One region of the Paenibacillus sp. FSL P4-0081 genome, then DNA from elsewhere that is predicted to be linked to it. Evidence: predicted binding sites of a transcription regulator. Region 1 holds the regulator's gene; the other holds the start of a gene.
What was found. Region 1 encodes LexA, which represses DNA repair genes until DNA is damaged. Its sites were predicted from a motif close to CGAACATATGTTCG; they were not measured.
Positions count from the first base shown of each region.

Region 2: the regulator LexA is predicted to act here: its motif matches at 3,454-3,467, upstream of P40081_RS02710 (YhjD family protein).

Region 1 is NZ_CP009280.1:4,675,568-4,687,443, reverse strand. Features, by position in the region: gene glnA (type I glutamate--ammonia ligase) at 1-315, shown strand, start outside; gene P40081_RS19870 (hypothetical protein) at 658-1,170, shown strand; gene P40081_RS19865 (hypothetical protein) at 1,319-1,651, shown strand; gene P40081_RS19855 (hypothetical protein) at 2,714-3,217, shown strand; gene P40081_RS19850 (hypothetical protein) at 3,541-3,885, opposite strand; gene P40081_RS40075 (DNA-directed RNA polymerase subunit alpha C-terminal domain-containing protein) at 4,217-4,474, opposite strand; gene P40081_RS19845 (hypothetical protein) at 5,024-5,200, shown strand; gene P40081_RS19840 (hypothetical protein) at 5,216-5,575, shown strand; gene P40081_RS19835 (hypothetical protein) at 5,680-5,904, shown strand; gene P40081_RS19830 (hypothetical protein) at 5,958-6,143, shown strand; gene P40081_RS19825 (hypothetical protein) at 6,224-6,445, shown strand; gene P40081_RS19820 (hypothetical protein) at 6,634-7,191, shown strand; gene P40081_RS19815 (L,D-transpeptidase) at 7,278-7,616, opposite strand; gene lexA (transcriptional repressor LexA) at 7,753-8,379, opposite strand; gene P40081_RS19805 (LysM peptidoglycan-binding domain-containing protein) at 8,576-8,989, shown strand; gene P40081_RS19800 (DUF896 domain-containing protein) at 9,100-9,309, shown strand; gene P40081_RS19795 (hypothetical protein) at 9,357-9,884, shown strand; gene P40081_RS19790 (HAD family hydrolase) at 9,919-10,704, shown strand; gene P40081_RS19785 (FixH family protein) at 10,931-11,353, shown strand; gene metH (methionine synthase) at 11,532-11,876, shown strand, end outside.
Region 2 is NZ_CP009280.1:610,666-622,541, forward strand. Features, by position in the region: gene P40081_RS02695 (zinc-binding dehydrogenase) at 179-1,111, opposite strand; gene P40081_RS02700 (MmyB family transcriptional regulator) at 1,244-2,122, shown strand; gene P40081_RS02705 (ASCH domain-containing protein) at 2,170-2,592, shown strand; gene P40081_RS02710 (YhjD family protein) at 3,059-3,433, opposite strand; cyclic di-GMP riboswitch class I at 4,285-4,377, shown strand; gene P40081_RS38910 (choice-of-anchor A family protein) at 4,460-8,263, shown strand; cyclic di-GMP riboswitch class I at 8,768-8,857, shown strand; gene P40081_RS37205 (choice-of-anchor A family protein) at 8,939-10,801, shown strand; gene tnpB (IS200/IS605 family element RNA-guided endonuclease TnpB) at 11,106-11,876, shown strand, end outside.

The DNA.
Region 1 (11,876 bases):
GCTAACCCTTACCTTGCACTTGCTGTAATGTTGAAGGCAGGTCTGGATGGAATCAAACGCCAGCTTGATCTTCCGGCTCCAATCGACCGTAACATCTATGTGATGTCTGAGGAAGAGCGGATTGAAGAAGGCATCCCAAGCTTGCCGTCCGATCTGAAGGAAGCCCTCAACGAAATGATCCGCAGCCATGTTATTACCGAAGCTCTGGGTGAACATGCGCTGGCCCACTTCTACGAACTTAAAGAAATTGAATGGGATATTTACCGGACCCAGGTTCACGAATGGGAAAGAGATCAGTACATGACGCTTTACTAGGATACAGCAGCCCTTGGCGCTCTAAGCGCTGGGGGCTTTTTTGTTTGTGGGCGTGAGGGTGGTGGGGGTTGCTTAAATTAATGGTGGTGCCCACAAAATGCCCACAAATAAATAGTGGGAATTATTCGAGGATAGATTTCATGTAGCTGTTTGCAGAGTGGTTGTAAACGAAATGACATTATATATCAAAAATAGTAATATTTCGGCATTTTAAATTATCAATAAATTACATATTTGTGATAAAGAATGGATTCTAATGAACCATGGAAAATAAACATATAAAAGGATAATATTAACTTTGTAATCGGCCGATTAACGAAATTATCGAAAGGCGGAAGATCATTGAAATTTAAAAAGATTCTATCTGCACTTCTTGTCTCAGCTGTTCTTATGATACCTTCGGCATCAGCTTTTGCAGAATCCAATGCAAATGCCGCTGAGGTAACACCATTTCTTATAGGTATTGGTGATTCTCAGGCATCTGCAATATCGCTTGTGCTAAGTAATGGGGTTGATGTGGCCACCGGTGGTGTTATTTATGACCTTTTTATACAAGACGCTTCCGAGAAAGATTGGTTTAAGTGGACCAATACATCTTCAAGTTTTAGGAGGGTTGCTGCTAATATAGGTGGTTATAGTGGAAATGGCCCTATCAGAGCGGGCTTCAAAATCAATTATAACAACGGTTTCGGTGAGACTGATTTGTATTATTCTGATAAGGCAAACACTACAAATACTCAAGTCTTGGGAAATATTTTTGTCCCACCTGGAGCCACAGTATACTTAGTAGTTGATGCTCCTAATTTAACAACACCTCCTTCGTACCATCTTAATTTTGCAGCCTACACTTTTTAACGGTTATAGTGCAAGCGCCTCTTGAATTTAAGAGGTGCTTATTTTTTAGAATATGGAATGGATGAGAGCGCCTACGAAGGCGTTTTTATTTTGCCCTCGGAGTCGATCCGGGGGCTTTTACATTAGAGAGAGGAAAGGGGAGCGGGGGATGGGCACAGAGGTATCCACAATACAAGAGCTGCTGCCACTGGTTGAAAAGTGTGGGCTGTCGGTTGTCTTACTGTTCTTGTTTATCATATTTGCTTATATTCAGTGGCGGGCTGTCTCAAAAGGCGAGTTGGTTCCGCGTGCGATGCTGGATCGTGCCCTGGAGGACAATGACCGCCTACAGGATATCCTGGACAAAGAACGGGCAGCTTTTACGCAGCCAACTCTTGAAGTACTGCAGCGATTAAAGGCAGATCATTCCGCCAATAGCGGAAATGATGAGGATAGGGTAGGACAACCGTGTGGAGTATTGTTCAAACGTCTATCGCCCTAGCACAAATCGTTTTTGCTTTCTATTTATAAGCAGTACCTCACCAATAATGGTGGGGTATTTCTTTACATTCCTGAAAACTTTGCTTACCCACATATACATAATGTTCCAAATGAATTATTCTGTATTTATGAATAATGAAAATTATCAATATAGAGATACAATTTTTTTGATTTGGCATCCAGCAGCCTTGTGGATCGGATTCTTTTTAATATTGTTGGTGTTGATATTGTTTTACTGGATTTATAAATATCGAAAGAAGAGAAAAAGAGAGCATGAATAATATATAGAAAGTCCGGCAGAGTGACATTGACTTTCTAACGGCAGCACTGACTCAATCCAAGGTATCTGTCTGGTACCGGGAAGATATTCGGACCCAATCGGCCGCCTAATGGATTATGGTGGCATCGTAGAAGGCTACACTCCGAAATCATTAAGCTGTCCGGTTCCTATTTCGTCCGTTTTGAATAGAGCATACATAAAACACTCCCGCTAACCACTATCCTAGACGGCTCTTTTTCAACCTAGTAAAACGCCCGCAACACTGCCCACAAAATGCCAAATATATATAGAAGGTAGGCGGTGTATTTCAAAAAGGTAACGTTCCTACAAGCCTTTCTTACCTTGTATTCAGCGGCGTTCAGAATGATCTGGAAAATTCCAACTGTAAATCGCACCCAGGTTCACGAATGGGAAAGAGATCAGTACATGACACTTTACTAGGATATAGCAGCCCTTGGCGCTCTAGGCGCCGGTTTTTTTGTGTTTATAGGCCAGGGGACTTTGCCTACTCAGTGCATATAAAGCTCACCATATTGATCTACTCTTCGCGACCAGTATAAAAGGATGTTAAATAACGAGGCTTTGTCCCTACATTAATATGCATGTAAAAATCCACATGACAGGAAGGGAATGTTTTATTCATAATTCAACAACAATAGACATAAAATATCGGTAGAATATTATTATAATTGACAACTTATGGACTATGTAATAACAAAAGGGAAAGATGTATTATTTAAGTGTAATCGGCCGGTTAACAATAGTTGGAAAGGCGGAAGAATTGTGAAAATCAAAAAGTTTCTTTCTGTTCTTCTTATCTCAGCTGTAGTAATGATTCCATCGGCTTCCGCATTTGCTGAAGAAAACACTTCAGCGGCCGAAATCACTCCTTACGTTGTTGGAATTGGTGATAGTAGAGAGAATGCACTTACCATTACACCGAATGAATACGGTGGTGCGATATATGATTTGTTCATCCAAAGTGCTACCGATCAAGATTGGTTTAAGTGGACAAATACAACAACAAATCTCAAAAGAATTGGTGTTCATGTGGGAGGATTTAGTGGTAACGGTCCTACAAGAGCGGGTATAATTATTAATTACAATAATGGTCTCGCTGAACTGGGCCCACTTTACACAGGAAAGGCAGGAACTGCTGAAGCGCAATCGTTTAGTAATGTTTTGCTTCCGCCTGGAGCAACAATATATGTGGTCGTAGATAATCCCAACTTCACTGCAATGACGCAGTATCATCTGAATTTTGCTCATTACAACATAAGTTTTTAAATCTAACATGGATGCACCTCGGAATTTTTTGAGGTGCATTTCTATTAAAAATTCATTTATCACATTAAACTGCTTTAAGGGTGTTTTAAGTTTGGTCTTGGAGCGATTTGGGCGTCTTTTTATTACATACTTTTAGAAATAGAGGGGAGCGGGAAGAAGGATGGTTCATTCATGTATAGGAATTATTCGAAAAACTGTGTTTTTTGTTAAATTCAGAGCATACAAAAAATAACCCGCCGGCTTATGCCTGACGGGTTATTTTTTGAATTAATAAATTGTCGGTTTGGATGACAGAATTATCATTTCTTGAGCATCGTCAAGACTTAGTTAACTAAGATAATATAATAAAATGTAATACCATTCCCAAAGTCAGCTGCGACTGTACTGGTTCCAGGATGTAAGGCAGTAAACTTTCCTTCAGCCGGTATTATTTCAATGGATCCGTCATAATTAATATACCAAAAATTATAGCCAGTCAACCATATAGTTTCGCCTACTTGCATTCTAACAATAGCCTGAGTCTCGTCAATTGGTTTTATTACAGCATTTGGAGAAATTGAAGTTGAAGAGCTAAGAGTAGAAGATGGAGCTTCAGCAGCAAATGATGTCGATCCTACCGTAAAACATGCGGCAATAGTTAAAAGTCCAATAAGCAATTTCCTTTTCATAAATAGATAATCCTCCCAAAAAAGTATTTAGTTACATGAAAAACAATACCCCTCATGGATAATAATGTATATGAGTAGTAAGGATGATTTGAAATGCGGTATTATGTAAGAATGTATATAAATAAGTCGAAAAATAATAAAATGTATTAAAATGGTTGTAATTGCCTAGGACTAAATGATCGGAGCTTGAAGCGGAATGAAAATAACTTAAGAGCATTATTTGAAAAATAGAAAAGGCATTGTGCTAATAATCGTAGGATTAATTGTTGCGGGAACAGCGCAGATTAAGCTGGAGAAAAGAGATAATAAAAAAAGAACCTTTAAAAGGTCCTTAGCGGGAAATCTCAGACAACTGTTTGGTATGGGCCTCTAACAACTCGACGACAATCATTTGCCCCGTGACGCCAAAATTCCTTAAGCAACGCAATTCAGCCAATGAAGCTTTCATCAAATCACCCACGGTGATGTAATTGCTCTCATATAACGAATTAAGAATACGAGAAATGCTTTTAGGGTTTCTGGTCGATCTCTGTCTTAAGGTGTGAATAGGTCGTGGATATAGTCTACGGTCAATTTCAATGTAAGACATGAGGGGAAGAGTATCTCTAGTGGACAATCTCGTGATGTCTCCCTTCATATATCTGGTAATTATTATAAATATATGAGAATATATTTCAATCCTTTTTTTACAAAATACACATAAAATACAAAATTATTATTTAGGATAATAGATATTTAATAGAGCTATTGAATTAAAGCGACTCGCCGGACTAATGGCTGACGTGTTATTTTATCTACATCCCAATGGTTAGCCGGATGGTTTATTTTACATAATGTACCATGTCCTATATACTAGATCATATACACACTAAAGGAACCCTTTGCAGGTGCTTACCCTGAGAATCACTTTTATGACTAAGGATAGGCTGAAGTGAAGCATGTGTTTAGAGGGTTTGGGCTTGGGGACTATTGCTGTTACAGCTGATACTGGCCGTGGTTGTTGCGGTGCCGGTATTTCCTTTTTAATAAATAAGATACATAGGGGTATGAAATGAGAAATAAATATGTAAGTATTATTGCAATGATCCTATTATTAACGCTAATTTGTTCTCAGGCTGGAGCTGCAGAAGGAACTGGCATGTCAACTGAAACCAGGGAACGGATTATAGAGCAATATGGGCTGGATTCACCGGTAGCAGGTAGTCCGGACTGGAGTGGAATGGATGTGGGGATAAGCGGGCCGGTTGATGTACTGGTTATAATCTGCAGGTTTATTGTGAGTCCGTTAGTGTTCACGATTCAAGAAATATTATAGCTGGAGGGAATAAACATGAACCCGCGATATGATGCTCCGCAGCCTGAACCCAGAGCCCGCAAGAAAACAGCGGCGAAACTGTCTTTCGTAATTATAGTAGTACTGGTTTTACTAGCAGTCATGAATCCGGGCAAAGAGGACTTTGGAGAATACGCGGTGAATCATCTGGAGGAAACACTGGGGGGAGGGCTAGCTGGAGGAATTACCAGTATGGTCGCTCAGCCTATGGTCGAATCGTTTACAATCCGGGAAAATCACATTCTGTTCTCCACCTTCAGCATACCTGATATTCAAGACGGTAAGACATTTATCGGTGATATTAAGGCAAAGCGCAAATACCTCGGGCTGTTTAAGATCATTTTCATCAAACTCTAAGCTCTAAATAGGGTATACATTTTGTTCCAGAACCCGGTATAATTGAACTGATTTGTGTGCTCTATGAATCCTTATCATTCTTGCGTGTGCACTAAGGAGGAAAGATGTTGAATACTGCGTATAAAGTTCTTTCAAGTGATGCTGATATATTCGCGGCGGCACTTGCCCAGGTGAAGGTCTATGTCGTTCAGCTGATCGAGGGTAAACCGCATGTTATAGCTGATTACGCCGGACCTGTACAGAAATGGACGCCGGAGTATGTATTGCTGGCCGGAATGACCTATAGACGTGACGAATTTGAGTTCCGGGTAAGGCTGCCCAAGAAGTAAAAGCAGGTAAACGCTTCGGGGTAACGAATTAGAAGCTGAGGAGGTGGTCGCAAGTGAGTAAAGTTATTTTTGAGCTTCAGTATGTGAATGGGCAAATTGAAGAGCTAGAATCTGTGTTTGAATCGGCGGCAGAAGCCAGAACCTATCTGACATCCGGTGGTTTGACAGGCTGGATTCCAGCAGGAGGCAAGTATCTTAATCCTGTAAATATTATCTCCATCAAAGTCAAAGAAAGCTAATTATAATATTACTGCCAAATCACACAGTCTCCGAAGCCAATCTTTGCATTTCTTATACTATAAAACGTAAAAGAGGTGTAATGATGACGCAAAGAGAACGAAACAGAATCCGCAGAGCAATTAATGCTCTGCTCGCACAAAGAGCAATCCTGCTGGAAAGACTTGAGGAAATTAATGAGAACCTGCGCAGATTTCCAAGCGGTTCACGTGCCAGAAGAGAATTGCTGGCTGCCAGAGCATCCATCCGTGAAGCAATTCGTTTAAATACTATTGCTATCCGGTTGTTGCGCAGCGTGTTGTAGTCAGTAGGCAAAGGATATGAATCCACTCAAAGACATCCTTGCGGATGTCTTTTTGGCGTGCGATTGAGACTGTGGGAGGCTCAGAGTATAATTAATCGATGAAGAGTATGAGGCTTGAGGAACAGCTACATATCAGGATAACATGGTGAACAAGCTGCACAAGAGCTTGATACAGGAAGGTGTGAAGAATGGACGATCAATTACGCCAGCGTTTGGGACTGCCGGAAATACAGGATAGTACACTGTCTGTTAACGCAGATCCGGTGATGGAAGAAAGTTCAAAATGGGATGCAGCCGGATCCACCGTGCTGAATGTCTCCAGAGAAGATGTGGAGAAGGGACGGCTGGAGAGCTATTTGCGTGAATTTAAGAAATATGAGAAGAAGCGGCTACGGGGCAAAATCATAATTATATTCAATGGGTATGAGCAGGATCGCCGGGAAGTCTATCAGGTTCGGGAGATTACGAACTGGGTTGACCGTCTGCTCAAGAACGTGCCTCATTTGTTCTATTTCCTCAGCAGAGACAATTACGCGATGCGGATTGCGTTCTTTTGTCTGTCTGAGGTGGTGGGCCGCTCCGGGATGGAAGTGTCCATCACCAAAGAGCAGGGACGCAGGCTGATCGAGAAAGTTACCAAGAGTGCATTGGTCTACGCCAAAAAAAGCAAAGACTCACCTGCGGAACAGTGGAGTCTGGCTGAATATATTCTGGACGAGCTTGGTTATGAGCAAACTGTGCAATAATGCTGTGAAGAACCCCTTTGGCGAAAACCCGTCAGAGGGGTTCTTGTGTTCAATATAGAAATTTATAGGCGGCTGCATGACTGTAGCTACTCCCTGATGGTTACACGGGTGCCAATGGGAATGATAGCAGCCAACGCGACCACGTCCTGGTTATACATGCGGATACAGCCGTGGGAGACCATGTGGCCGATGGAGGAAGGGTCATTGGTTCCGTGAATTCCATAATGCGGCTTGGACAGGCCCATCCAGAAGGCTCCGAACGGTCCGCCCGGGTTGGGCTGCTTGTTAATGATCGTGTACTCGCCTACCGGCGAGACGGTCAGCATCCGGCCAATGCCGACAGGAAATCCTCTGGTTACGGTGTCATTATCAAGCAGATAAAGCATGCGCTGTGAAAGGTCGACAATAATTCGATAGTTGGGCATGGGATCAGCACTCCTTTGTAACAGGATATGTGCGGATAGCTAAAGCGGTTCGGAGTTTGGGCAAGCGTAACAGGATCTAAAGAGGAAAAAGGCTGCTTCGCGTGATGCGGAGCAGCCTGATTATGGAGGAGAAAGATTAATGGATATCGCGGAATAATCCAATGACTCTGCCCAAAATAGTAACGCGGTTAAGGCGGAGAGGCTCGTAAGCCGGGTTCTCCGGCTGCAGCCGGATATGATCACGTTCTTTGTAAAAGGTCTTAACGGTTGCTTCATCTTCTTCAGTCATCGCAACAACGATGTCACCATTGTCAGCGGTTTGCTGTTGGCGGACAATAACATAATCGCCGTTCATAATACCGGCATCAACCATGCTGTCGCCGAGTACAGAAAGCATGAATACCTTGTTATCCCCTACGTAATGAGTAGGAAGCGGGAAGTAATCCTCAATATTCTCTGTAGCGGTAATAGGAACACCAGCAGTAACCTTGCCAATTACAGGGATACGGGTAACCGTCTGGACGAATTGATGTACATTCTCTGAATCTTCCTGGCCGAGCAGTTCAATTGCACGCGGCTTCGTAGGATCGCGCCGGATCAGGCCTTTCTTCTCAAGCCGGTCCAGATGACCGTGCACTGTAGAACTGGAGGCCAGGCCAACAGCTTCGCCAATTTCCCGAACGGACGGAGGATAACCCTTGCTGCGGACTTCGTTACGTATAAATTCCAGGATCGCCAGCTGGCGACTCGAAATCTTTGACATCGGAATCAACCCCATATACTATGTTTGGGAAAATTATAACATAGAACTGCCGTTCGTACAAACATAAGTTCTAAATTGTGAGAATTATAGCCTAAAAAATAAAGGGAACAGTTGTTCGAAAAAACTATTGATCAAAACACATGTTCGTGTTATATTATTTTCGAAAGTAAGAACAAGTGTTTGGAGGACGATATTTATGTTAAAATACAGTACCTACAATAGTATCTACAATGAGGATATCAAGGTGTCCGCTCCCGGTAATCCATTACCCCATAATCCATTGGCACAATTCAGAGACAAGACCCTTCGCCTGCTGTCTGTACTTACCTCAATATTCCGCCAGGTCAGCTTTATCAAGATATCTCTGATACTATTACTCACGATCTCCGGATTTACAGTAGTCGGTAATGTGTTCGCTGGTTCTGTCACTTTAATGAAGCCTGAGAAACGGATCGTAGTTGAACGCGGAGACACCTTGTGGAGCATTGCCCTCAAGAATAAACCGGATGATATGAGGACTGCCGTATATATAGAAGGAATCAAGAAGTCAAATGGTCTGAAGGACAGTGGAATTAAGGCAGGAGATATACTGTCCGTGCCGGTATATTAACCGAAAGAAGCATAATGGTGTTCGACTAAGAGAGCTTTCAGGGGGTAGACCTTGACAAGCTCTTTTTCTCATGGCAAAGTTAGAATGAATTTATTGGGGAGGGGAAAGTATTGAATATTGACGAATTGGTCGCACGCATCAATGAATTGGCACGCAAACATAAGGAAAGCGGCCTGAATGAGGAAGAATTGGCAGAACGCGCCAAACTCCGCGAGATTTATCTGGGCAATATCCGCAGCAATTTCCGGGCCCAGCTTGATACCATTGAGATTGTGGATAATCCGGAGCATGAAGAAGGCAACAACGGACGTAAAGCTTAGTCTGCGGCCTTTTCATAGATAATACAGGATGACTAGGGGGAACTAACATGGCCCGTTCTTGGGAAAGAATGGTTCAACGCAACACCAAGCAAATCAATCAGCAAAGAAAGAAGCAGGGAAAAGAGACGATTTATGCAACGAGCTCTAAAGCTGCTGCAAAGAGCACCGATATTTTCAAAGGCCGGAATATTGTATTCCCTGTCGTATTGCTGTTGCTTGGCATTATGTTCTGGGTAGTCGGTTCCATTGATGAAGCGAAAGGAAGCGGAATACTGGCTAACTGGCTGGGGGTAGTACTGTACTTCCTGCTTGCCGCGCTGCTATTCTTCCGCCGTCCGTTCCTTAAGGTGGAACGCGCCCGTCTGTCTACTATTAAATACAACCGTGAACGCTTTTTGCCAGCAGCTGAAATCGAGAAGATTACCTTGTCGCGCAGTGTAGTTACCATTAAGTATAAAGGCAAGCGCAAGCAGTGGATTTTCTCCAAGCTGATCAACCGGTATGATACCGCCGCTATGGCTGCACGCCTGGAACAATTCGGCAAGAACAACAACATTGAAGTAGTGCACGAATAGTAAGATAGACCAGCATAGGGAGTGGGAGAACGAAATGCCGATTACCGCCGTACTATTTGACCTTGACGATACACTGCTATGGGATGATCGAAGTGTGGAAGAAGCATTCCGCTACGCCTCTGAGGCTGCAGGGGATTCTGTTGATCCGCAGGAGCTTGAACAGGCGGTGCGCAGAGAAGCGCGTGCGCTTTATGAGTCTTACGAGACTTTTCCGTTCACGAAGCTGATCGGGATTAATCCTTTTGAGGCACTATGGGCTAACTTCACAGCTGGAGACCAGCCGGAATTCCGGCAGCTGGAACAGCTTGCTCCGGCCTACCGCACCGAATCCTGGCGCCGCGGCCTTGCCTCTCTTGGAGTGGACGATGAAGCGCTGGCGGAACGCCTCGCGGCCAAGTTCGCCGCTGAGCGCCGCAGCCGTCCTTATATATATGAAGAGACGCTTCAGGTGCTGGATGAGCTGCGCGGCAAGGTGAAGCTGCTGCTGTTGACGAATGGCTGTCCTGCACTTCAGCAGGAGAAGCTTGATGGTGTACCTGAGCTTATTCCGTATTTTGACCATATTGTCATTTCTGGAAGCTTCGGTAAAGGGAAACCGGACAAGACAATCTTCGAGCATGCCCTCGGACTGCTGGATATTACGCCTGAGCAGGGGGTCATGGTCGGAGATAAGCTTACGACTGATATTCTCGGAGGATTGGCCGCAGGTCTAACGACGGTCTGGATCAACCGGACGGCCAAGACTCCTGACCCGGACATTACTCCGGATTATCAGATCAGCCATCTTTCGGAGCTTCTGCCATTGGTACACTCCCTATAACTGAATTAGATGAAGCCGGTATCCTTATAGGATATTGGCTTTTTTGATATCCCTGCGAGGATTTGGACAAATGTAGTTCATGTATATGACTATTCTCATGTGATAGGGCGGTTAACGAAGCTTATTTCCGGCAAGTTGAATAAAATGTGTATAATAAGGAAGAAAGCAATCTGACTTTCGTTGTTAACATGAAGATGAATCTATCGATGAACCGGGAGGGCTCCAGATGATTAAGCCAAAGATACTTAGAGGTCTCATTTGCATTGTCATGGGTATGACGCTTGCCGGCTGTTCAGGGAATAATGAAGAGGATATGTATATGCATGCAGCTGCTGATTCCTCAATGGTACCTATCAAGGTAGAGCTAAGCTGGAGTCCGGAGGAAATATCCGTTAACGACAAGGTGATTTTTAAAGCAGTCATTAGTCAGGACGGAGAAGTTGTTGAGGACGCCAAAGAAGTGATCTTCGAAATTGTAGATAATGCAGAGCCAGGCAAGAGCACTCAGCTGAAAGGGGCAAGTGACGGAGAAGGAGCTTATATAAGTGAACGTACATTTGAGCAAGCCGGCAGCTATACGGTCACTTCCCATGTGACTGCCCGGACGCAGCACTCTATGCCGTCTAAAGAACTCACGGTACAGCCATGATGAGCTTGTAAGCTGTAGCTATACTGTCAATACAAATAATGCAGGGTGGAAAGGAAGGCTTTCCGAATTCCCTTTATTCTGCTAAACTTACTCTAATGTTTTACTGGGGGGATTGAAAGTGGCCAAATTCACACTTGCAGAAAGCTTGCAGCAACGCATATTGATACTAGACGGAGCCATGGGCACAATGATTCAACAGGTGCCGCTTACCGGCGAGGATTTCGGCGGGGATGAGCTGGATGGCTGTAATGAAATGCTGGTGCTTACCCGGCCGGAGGTGATTCAGGATATTCATGAGAAATATCTGGAAGCCGGTGCGGATCTGATTGAGACCAACACATTCGGCGCCACCTCTGTGGTGCTTGCAGAATATGATATCCCGCAGCGGGCCCGGGAGATTAACCTGGAGGCTGCCAGACTGGCGCGTAATGCCGCAGATAAATATGATACACCTGAGCGCCCAAGGTACGTTATAGGGGCAATGGGACCGACAACCAAGACACTCTCTGTAACCGGAGGAGTA
Region 2 (11,876 bases), 4.1 Mb from region 1:
GTTCTGCATGTTTATTATCCTCCTTCAATACAATGGGGGGTAGCCTGATTCATTGAGATTGTTGCCTAATCCTCCATTTAAGAGATTGAGAACATTATGACCAATTTAACCTCTTTTGTGGTGAAACGGGTCTGCCATATCTGTCGTGCGTGCTTTACAGGCGCTTTTTATATCAGAATTATTCGGTCAACAGCACGGCCTTACCGGAATATCTGCGTTCCAGCAGCGCCTCGGATACCTCCGCTATCTTCTCCCATGACGCTTCCACTTCAATGCGGGGGGTTAATTGGCCTGTTGAGAGGAGGCCGGCCAGCAGTTTGAGATCGTCGGCTACGGAGTAACGGCTAACTTCTTCTCCAAGAAAGAAGCTGTACAAGGTTCTGCCGCCTAAGCCTCTGACATCAAGTGTGGAGTAAGGAGAGGCTGAATGTCCCATCGAGACTAGGGTCCCTCCCGGTTCCAGCTGAGGCATCAAAGCAGCCAGTGTATCACCGCCCACCGAATCCACGATTAGATGATAAGGCCCAAAAGGAATTGCCTGAGATATCGCAGCTTCTCCAACCACAACCTCATTAGCGCCGGCTTCCCGGGCAACCTGGGCTTTTTCCTTTGTTCTTGCTACACCTACTGTAAATGCCCCGGACTGTGCGGCTAACTGATGAGCCATGATTCCCACGCCTCCAGTGGAGCCGGTGATCAATATTTTCTTGCCGAGCAGCATTCCGCCCTTTCTAAGGGTGTAAAGTGCGGACAGGCCTGCTACAGGCAAAGTGGCGGCTTGGGCGAAGGTTATGTTATCCGGTATCTCTGCCAGGAACGAAGCGGGTGCAGCCACCCGCTCTGCCCATGCCCCCATCGGGAGAAGCCCGGTGACACGGCTTCCTTCTCTGGGTCCGGTGCCATTCCGGGCTTGCTGGACAACAGTTCCTGCAAAATCCCAGCCCGGCCGGAATCCCTCAGCCTCCTTCCTTGCATCAACAACTTCACCCCGGTTAAGGGAGAAAGCATGCACTCTAACGATTGCCTCCCCGGGCTGGGCCTCCGGTGCGGCGACTTCCTTGACGGTCAAATATCCATGAGCCGGTGAGTCTGTAACAATTGCACGATTCATAGGATCTCCTCCATAAATATAATTAGAAGCGTAATGGAAATTGCGCCCTGTTTTCATAGTGGAGTATACTGTAGGAATTGGCTTGTACCAAGAGTAGAACTACACCTCAATATGGTAAAGGCGGTGAGCCTGATGACTATGCGTAAGGATAGGGACGTTCAGGATGAGACGTTGAAGGGGGTAATCGCTGAAATTGAGAATCTTCGCGTAACACGTCAACTGGATTATGCTAATCAACCCCATCCGTTGTTGAAACGGTTTACTCAGCAGGAGCTTAACGATATGGCTTGCCCTACGTATAAAAACCTATTAATGGGACGCTCACACCGCGTGCCGGATCGCCGGATGATTATCTGTATTGCTGAATATCTGGAGTGTACAGCCGTTGAACGGAATGCTCTGCTGCTGGCTGCCGGTTATCTCCCGGTCTATCCGGCTCTTGAAGGAGCAGCTATGGAGCAGGCGCTGGAAGAAGTGAGGCAGATCCTGAGCAGCCTGCCGCTGCCGGCAATGATTGTGAACCACATGTTAAATATCAAGGCGGTGAATGAACGGTTTAGCCGGTTATTTGAGTTGCCTGCACATCAAGCTTTCTATAAAGACTTGAATATGGCAGATCTTCACTTCAATGCGGATTATCCTGTGCGCTCCCGCTCGACCTTCAATGCCGCATCCTTTGAATTATGGGAATCTCATGCAGTGGAGGGTATACATGCTTATCAAAAAATACACACCGGCTCCAGACAGGAGCCATGGTATACGCATAGCCTCGAAAGACTCCGGCAATACAGTGATTTCAATAAGTACTGGAATAAGCGGCCTGATAACACAGGTACCGAGCCTGGTCAGCACAAAATGATCTTAGCCAGAATGGGTGCCTCAGATAAGTTGGTTCCTATCCGGTACAAGCAAATTCATATTTCCGCGGGCCATCATCTATATCCAAGAATTGAGGCCTACTTACCGGTCGATGAAGCTGCGCATACAGTTTTTGAACAACTGGGAAGCTGAGTGTAAACTGGACATTATGTGTTTTCTGGAATGGAGGCAAGCCTTGTATGAAGTGTCTGACGATTCGCCAGCCTTGGGCCACCTTAATTGCGCTGGGTGAAAAACAGATCGAGACCCGTTCCTGGCCGACGTCTTACCGGGGGGATTTAGCCATCCATGCCGGTATGCAGGTAGATAAGGCCATATGCAAGACGGAGCCGTATCAATCAGTGCTTGCCCGGCACGGCTACACCGCGGATAATCTGCCCTCCGGAGTAATCCTTGCGACCAGCCGGCTGGCCGGTTGCTGTGGGGTTACGCCTCAGCAGGCGCAGCAGAGCTGGCCGGGCGGGAATGAATATGTGTTCGGCGATTATGCAGAAGGCCGGTACGCCTGGAAGCTGGAGGGGGTAGTTGCGCTGGCTCATCCTATAGCTGCCAAGGGGCGCTTAGGTTTCTGGGAATATCCCGTTCTTGAGCAGGAGTGGTGAATCCGTTTGTGGCCAAATAAATAAAAATTTCATGCAGATCAGCTGTCAGCGGGTATGATAGGGATATTCAGCGGGTAATCTTCTTATATATATGGAAAGCGGACTCTGCGGCGGTATGCTGCAGGAGCCAGGGCAGAATTGCCGGGAAGGAGCGTATGCATAAGAGATGGGCAGCCTTCTTATCGCATGGCTTTGTATGCTTTGTTTGTTTATTGTGTTTAAGGATCAGGTAAGCCGGAAGATCCTGTATCCCGTAGCGGCTGTGGTTATCTGCGGCACGCTTGGGTATTGGACGATTTTAATGTAATCTTTATCTGGGTATCAGCTTATTTTCAGGTAAGGGTTGTATATTGGGGTTACCAAACATCCCCCGGTGTAATATGGTACCCTGAGGTCTTGCCGATCATGGCGGGCCTCTTTTTTATGAGGGGAGAAACGCTGAGAATTAACATCGCCAGAATGCTGTTCATCTCAAGGCGGTTGAGTCCGGAGTGCCAAGACCCAGATATCTGCGCATGCGGATAGTAGACTGGGCGGTAATGACATCATCCAGCAGCAGCATCCGTTCATGATAACCCCTGCAGACAAATTTGGCTTCAATGCCAACTTCCAGCTGCTGCTGTGCATAGACCTTCAGACCACGGGCTCTCATCTCGGTGCGGACATTCCGCAGGTCGGCTATGGCTGCGCCCGCCGCTGTCCGGACAACCTCCAGGTAAGGAGCGGGTGTGCGCAGCTCTGCAGATAGGATGGAAGCATCGCGTTCAAAGGCGGATAAAATGAGCGGCAGCAAGATATACGATTTCACCAGCATATTGTCCTGGCTCTCTGCTCTGTGCATCAATCTCACCCCCTCTAATGAGAACGTATATTCGTAATTTAACCTGAAGTTCAAAAAAAATCAATGGTATTTAAAAAAAGAGGGCTATTGATGTGACATAATTCACAATAAAATAAGAAGAATTATTTTATATTAAAATTGAAATATTAAAGATTAAAAATAAATCAGATTAAAAGGAGAATGGCAATGAGTCATGAAGGAAATCTCCGCCGCGGTTTATTATTCGGGTTATTCCTTAGCGTTCCGCTCTGGGTGTCAATGATTGGCTGGATTCAGCTGCTCTAAAAATGGATTCCTGCGTGTGCAGATTTTCAGCCCTCTACGCAAACTCCCTAGAAATGTCGATTAAAGACTGCTGCCAGGGTTTGCTTAGGCGCCAGTTTTTGTGAAAATATATGATTATCATAGAGCCCTTACTATAAAAGAGCTCTCCGGTATGAACGGAAAACGGGCGGTATCCTTAAAGGGGATGGCGCCCGTTTCTTCGCGTTTACCATGGTGCGGTTTGCTTAAGCGGAGATGAGTTGGGGGAAGGGAGAAGGAGTAGGACTAAAATACTAAATTTTAATATTTAAAATTGTAAGAAATAGCTCTGTGAAAAGGAAGAAATACTGCGGCGAATTAGCGGAATTATCGACCTTTTTCGTCAGGAGGTTATATTCTAAACTTCTATAAATCCTTATAAATAAAGGGTTTTTTCAATCTTTTTTCATCAAAAAAATAGCTGTGAAATCAATTGGAAATATATTGACAATATGCCAGTCGGCATCTAAACTGAAGTTAGTTCTAAAGTAACAAATATCACAGATTTCAGTTGGGTATTACATAAGCTTTTCCAATTTCATATCAATCATGTACAAACGCAAACCGTTTCGAAAGAGCGGGACGCAAAGTCAGGAATCTGATGCCCCTTAAGTCCGGGCTATGGTCGTCCGGCCGCCGTGAAGCTAACCCTTCGTGGCGGTCTTTTTTTTGTTATAGTTTTGCGGCGATTTCATAGAATAGTTGAATAGGAGGTGTAGATTATTGAGAAGAAAAATGCGAAAAGCGGCCGCCTTTATTCTGGCGGGCGTACTGACCGTAAGTAGCGCCTTCACTTGGGGGACGGAGGTAAGGGCAACATCTGGTGTGCCTTACAATCCAACGCCGGTCTTGGGGATTGCCGGGAATTTTAATGCTTTTATCTTTGACGATTTCACGCAAGGCAATGATCAAATTGAAGGCCGTCTTGCAGCGGGGGGGAATATTACTCTCTCTGGAGGTTACGGGGTAGCCAGGGCCTACAGGAATTCTTCAGCCACCGACGTACTCGTTGCCGGCAAGAAGTTTAAACATTCGGGCAGCGGAGAAATCTACGGAAACGTTGTGTATGGGGACACCTTTGAAGCCAATGAGCCTAGTGTGAACATTATAGGCGCGAAGAAGCAGGGAAGCCCGATTGATTTCCCGGCTGAGAAGCAGTATCTGATCTCGCGTTCTGCAGCATACGGGGCATTGTCCGCTACGAAAGAAATTGGTAATAATTATGGAACACTTACAATAAGTGCGCCGGATCTTTTCAACGTAGTTCATCTGGATGCGGCAACGCTGGCGAATACAAACAATATTCAATTCAACATTGCCCAGAATGCCACGTTAATTATTAACATAAGTGGAGCTACGGTCAATGTACCAAGCTTCGCAATGAATAACGGTAGAGCAAGTCAAGTGTTGTTCAATTTCTACGAAGCGACCAAGGTGAATATTGCGTATACGACCTTTTTGGGAACGATACTGGCGCCTAAGGCGGATGTCAATTATTCCGGTGCAGAGCTTTACGGAACGCTAATTGCCAAGTCTTTTAGCGGCGGAGTAGAAATGCACCTTGGAACATACGAGGGAGATGGACCGCCGCCAAGTCCGACACCGACCGCAACACCAACACCCAGCCCATCGCCAACACCAACCGCAACACCAAGCCCGACACCAACAGTGAAACCGACCGCAACGCCAACGCCGACGGCGACGGCGACGGTGAAACCAACTCCAACACCGACACCAACACCGACAGCAACGGTGAAACCGACACCCACGGTAAAACCAACGCCAACACCTAAGTGCACTCCGACGCCAACACCGACAGTGAAGCCGACACCAACACCAACGGTAAAGCCGACGCCGACAGTGAAGCCGACGCCGACACCAACGGTAAAGCCGACGCCGACAGTGAAGCCGACGCCGACACCAACGGTAAAGCCAACGCCGACAGTGAAGCCGACGCCGACACCAGCGGTAAAGCCAACGCCGACAGTGAAGCCGACGCCGACACCTAAGTGCACTCCGACGCCAACACCGACAGTGAAGCCGACACCGACAGTGAAGCCAACACCGACAGTGAAGCCAACACCGACAGTGAAACCGACACCAACAGTGAAACCAACGCCGACAGTGAAGCCGACGCCGACAGTGAAACCAACACCGACAGTGAAGCCGACACCGACAGTGAAACCAACACCGACAGTGACACCAACGCCGACAGTGAAACCGACGCCGACAGTGAAGCCAACACCGACAGTGAAGCCAACACCGACAGTGAAGCCAACGCCGACAGTGAAGCCAACGCCGACAGTGAAACCGACACCGACAGTGAAGCCAACACCGACAGTGAAGCCAACACCGACAGTGAAGCCAACGCCGACAGTGAAACCGACACCGACAGTGAAGCCAACGCCGACAGTGAAACCGACACCGACAGTGAAGCCAACGCCGACAGTGAAACCGACACCAACGCCAACAGCGGCACCGACACCAACGCCAACGGCAGCACCGACACCAACGCCGACGGCAGCACCAACACCAACACCAACGCCAACGGCAGCACCAACACCAACACCAACAGCGACACCAACGCCAACGGCAGCACCAACACCAACGCCAACGGCAGATCCAACACCGACACCAACGGCAGTGCCAACACCAACGCCAACGGCAGCACCAACACCAACACCGACACCAACGGCAGCACCAACACCGACACCAACGGCAGCACCGACACCAACGCCAACGGCAGCACCGACACCAACACCAACGGTAGCGCCGACCCCAACACCGACGGCAGCACCGACATCAACACCAACGCCGACAGCAGCGCCAACACCAACGCCGACAGCAGCACCGACACCGACGCCAACGGCAGCACCGACACCAACACCAACGGTAGAGCCAACACCAACGCCGACGGCTGCACCGACACCAACGCCAACAGCGGCACCGACACCGACACCAACGCCAGAGCCAACACCAACACCAACACCAACGGCAGATCCAACACCAACACCAACAGCAGCACCGACACCAACACCAACGCCGACGGCGGCACCAACACCGACACCAACACCAACGGTAGCACCAACACCAACGCCGACGGCGGCACCAACACCGACACCAACAGCAGCACCAACGCTAACGCCAACGGTAGCACCAACGCCAACGCCAACGGTAGCACCGACACCAACACCAACGGCAGCGCCAACACCAACGCCAACGCCAACGGCAGCACCGACACCAACGCCAACGGCTGCACCGACACCAACGCCAACGGCTGCACCGACACCAACGCCAACAGCGGCACCAACACCAACGCCAACGCCAACGGCAGCACCAACACCAACGCCAACGGCAACACCGACACCGACGCCAACAGTAGCACCAACACCAACGGTAGAGCCAACACCAACGCCAACAGTAGCACCGACACCGACGCCAACGGCAGATCCAACACCGACACCAACAGCAGCACCGACACCAACGCCAGAGCCGACACCAACACCAACAGTAGCACCGACACCGACGCCAACGGCAGATCCAACACCGACACCAACAGCAGCACCGACACCAACGCCAGAGCCGACACCAACACCAACAGCAGATCCAACACCAACACCGACAGCAGTACCAACACCAACGGTAGAGCCGACACCAACGCCAACGGCAGCACCGACACCAACACCAACAGCAGATCCAACATCAACACCGACAGTAGCACCGACACCGACGCCAACGGCAGATCCAACACCGACACCAACGGCAGCACCAACACCAACGCCAACGGCAGAGCCAACACCAACGCCAACGGCAGCACCGACACCGACACCAACGGCAGAGCCAACACCAACACCAACAGTAGAGCCAACACCAACGCCAACACCAGCACCGACACCGACACCAACGGCAGAGCCAACACCGACACCAACACCAACGGCAGAGCCAACACCGACACCAACACCAACGCCAGAGCCGACACCAACACCAACACCAACGGCAACACCAACACCAACACCAACACCAACACCAACACCAACACCAACACCAACACCAACACCAACACCAACACCAACACCAACACCAACACCAACACCAACACCAACACCAACACCAACACCAACAACAACACCAGCACCGACATTACCACCGGCACCAGTGCCATCGTCTGCACCGCCCGTCTTTATTAATGTAGTGCCAACGCCGACTCCAATAATCGGCTATATTGTAAATCCGGATACCATGATCATTGATGATCCGCTGCCTTTGGGCCCTGTGGCAACAGCAACACCTCGGCCGTTAGTGGTGACACCAAGTCCAACCCTAACGCCAAGCCCAAGCGCAACACCAAGTTCAACGCCGATTGTGACAATCATTGATGAAGAGATTCCGTTAGGCAATGTACCTGCGGATGCCGCGCTCCCGAAGACTGGTGAGTCCAGTCCGGCTCCTTATTACTTAGTCGGTCTAGCCCTTGCAGGATTGGGAATATTCCTCGGCAGAAGATCCAGAACAGATAAACGTAAATAAATGCAATCCGTAAGATCCTTTCCGAAAGGCTGGCGATATCACCGCTAAATCGGGAAAAGGCTGCTTTGGGAGAAGACGTTCTCCTGAAAGCAGTCTTTTTTATGTGGGATATACATTTGTTATTATGTTTCCTCGTAAAAGAAAATGTGCTAAGGAGAAAGAGGTGCGTCTTTACGATCATGGGCCCTCGTGTTTATATTAAAATTTGCAATATTTAAATTAGTTCTTTATACATGGTTCCAAAATATTCTTGTAGGTGCCATCGAGGGCGATGAGAGGATCGGGATTTAGGTGAAAAAGCTATAGATTCTTTAAAAAAACCTTTTGTAACAGTGCTTTGGAATGAATCAGCAGATATAATCTATTACCAGATGTTTCAAAGGATTTCATTGACAATCAGCCCTGATAGCGGATAAACTAAAAATAGTTCCAAAGTAACGAATGTCATAGACATTAGTATAAAAGTTTGATTTAGTACATAATTTCACAACCTAATCTTCCACTGACGTATAAACGCAAACCGTTCGAAAGGACGGGACGCAAAGTCCAGGAGTCTAAAGCGCGATGGAGCGCAATGATCGTCCGACTGCCGTAAAGAGAGCAATCCTCTTTCCGGCGGTCTTTTTTTGTTATATAAATGTGGCCTATATCTATATTAACTGTGAGGTGAGCTGTATGTTCCAATTAAAAAAATTCAAACGTCTTACGGTGTTCGGACTTATAGCAGTTCTGATTGTGGGAAGCGGCGGAATTATTTCACTGGGGAGCACCTCAGTTAAAGCCGAGGGCAACTCTTTGCCGGGCAATACATCCAAGTATAATGTGTTCATCTTGGGAGATGTTGATGTTAAACATAGTGATATTGAAGGTAGATTAGCTGCCGGCGGAAACGTGAATTTAAATGTTAATTATTCTGTGGGACATAGTCTTACTAGTGAGGAAACGAAGGAAGCCTACTCTCTCATCGCCGGTGGTAATCTGTATTATTCCCAGGGAGAAACCGTGGGTGATGTAGTCTACGGGGGGAGTTATAGCGGCAGCGGCGGCCCGCGCGGGGGGACAGGAAGCTTACAACAACAAATAAATGTTGTGGACTTTGCAGCCCAGTTCAGTTTGCTCCGAGAGAAATCTCAACAGCTTGCTTCTCAGCCTGTTAATGGGGTTACCACTGCCAACTCCGGTAATTTCTTTTTGGAAGGTACAAATTCGGGTGTTAACATATTTACTGTAGACGGCAGCAAGCTGTCTAGTGCAAATGAGTTGAGAATTAAGATTCCTGATGGCTCAACAGCTATAGTTAATATCTCCGGTACTACAGTAACTATGAAGAATATGGGGACTGGAATTAATGGTAACGGAAATAAGGATAACGCTATGAACAGTAAAGTTTTATATAACTTCAGTCAAGCGACCAGTCTTCAAATCGAAGGTATCGGAGTTCTGGGATCTGTGCTGGCTCCATATGCCTCTATTCAATTTAATAATGGTCAAATCAACGGGAATCTGATCGGAGCTTCGCTCTCAGGATCGGGGGAATCGCACCATATTCCTTATAAGGGGCAAGATCCTCCGACGCCAACAGCAACGCCGGCAGTGACACCGACGCCAACAGCAACGCCAGCAGCGACGCCGACGCCAACAGCAACGCCAGCAGCGACGCCGACGCCAACGGCAACGCCAGCAGCGACGCCAACGCCAACAGCAACACCGGCAGCGACGCCAACGCCAACGGCAACGCCGACGCCAACGGCAACGCCAGCAGCGACGCCGACGCCAACGGCAACGCCGACACCGACGGCAACGCCGACAACAGCGCCAACGGCAACACCGACACCGACGGCAACGCCGACAACAGCGCCAACGGCAACACCGGCAGCGACGCCAACAGCAACACCGACAACGGCAACACCGACAGTGGCACCAACGGCAACACCGGCAGCGACGCCAACAGCAACACCGACAACGGCAACACCGACAGTGGCACCAACGGCAACGCCGACAACAGCGCCAACGCCGACACCAACGGCAACGCCAACAACAGCGCCAACGGCAACGCCGACAGCGGCACCAACGGCAACACCGACAGCGGCACCAACGGCAACGCCGACAACAGTGCCGACCGCTGTACCGACAACAGCACCGACAGCAACCAGCACGAGCGTCTTTGTCCCAAGCTTCGTATTTCCGACATCAACCGCTCCGACAGTGATTGGGACTATTGTGACTGATACTGACACGACTATTATTGATGACCCGGTTCCTCTCGGGCCGGCAGCATCACCGGTTGTGACGGTGCTGACAACAACAGCGCTACAGCCAGTTGTGGAGGTTCCTGCACCTGGACCTTCACCTGTAGCAGGACCGGCACCTGAAGAAATCATTATCGATGACGAGATTCCTCTGGGCAGTGTGACTGCAGAGCAAACCCTGCCGCAGACGGGTGAATCAAGTCCTGCGCCGTACTATATTACGGGTGTTGCTCTTGCCGGTCTGGGCCTGCTTCTTAGAAGAACTGCCAGAGTGAACAAGCGCAAATGATTATGATTAAGCCGCTGTGTTTGGATGAGGGCTGCTGCCGGAGAGATTCTCCGGGAAGCAGTCTTTTTGTATACGGGGAGCGCATTCAATTCGTAGCTCACTACTTACACACACCAGGCAGCGCAGACTGACGGCAGTGTTTTTAGTTGGACGGATACCATGCTATACTATGCTCAAATTATTTATCTAAAAAAGCTGAGAATACTCCACCCTCGATAGGGTGGGGATGAATCAGCAGTTTTCGATTTCAAGACGAACATATGTGCTATAATATGAATGAGATCACTAAAAGGAGGTGTTGCACATGCTCGTGTCTGCGCAGGAGGTTTCTTCGAAACCCCTGGTTCATCAAGCCTATAAATATCGGATCTACCCCAATACAGAGCAAAAGCAACTCATTCGTCGAATGTTTGGCTGCTGCCGTTTTGTGTTCAATTACTTCTTGGAAGCTTGGAATCAAAGGTATGCGGAAACGGGAAAAGGCTTGTCTTATCACGCTTGTGCAACACAACTCCCCGGTTTAAAAGCACAATACGACTGGCTGAAAGAAGTCGATAGCATCGCTTTGCAGTCGGCTGCCCGTCATGTGGCGGATAGCTTTGATCGTTTTTTCAAGAAGCAAAATCAAGCGCCACGCTTCGAGAGCCGAAAGCATCCGATTCAAAGTTACACGACCAAATTCACCAACGGGAATATCGCCATGGAGGGCAGTCGCTTGAAGCTCCCAAAAGTCGGCTGGATACGTTTTGCAAACTCCCGGAAGCTGGAAGGCCGGATATTGTCCGCTACCGTTCGTAAAAACGCCAGCGGGAAATTTTTCGTTTCGCTCGTTTGCGAAGTTCAAAAGAACCCTCTGCCCCAAGTGGATACACCTATTGGCATCGACTTAGGCTTGAAAGAATATGCAGTATGCTCAAACGGGGAACATATCGCCAATCCTCGCTTTTACCGTCAATACGAGAACAAGCTGGCGCTTTGGCAGCGGCGGATGGCTCGGCGTACTCCGGGCGGCTCCAACTGGAAGAAAGCAAGGCAGCATATCGCTCGTATTCACGAACGCATTGCCAATAAACGA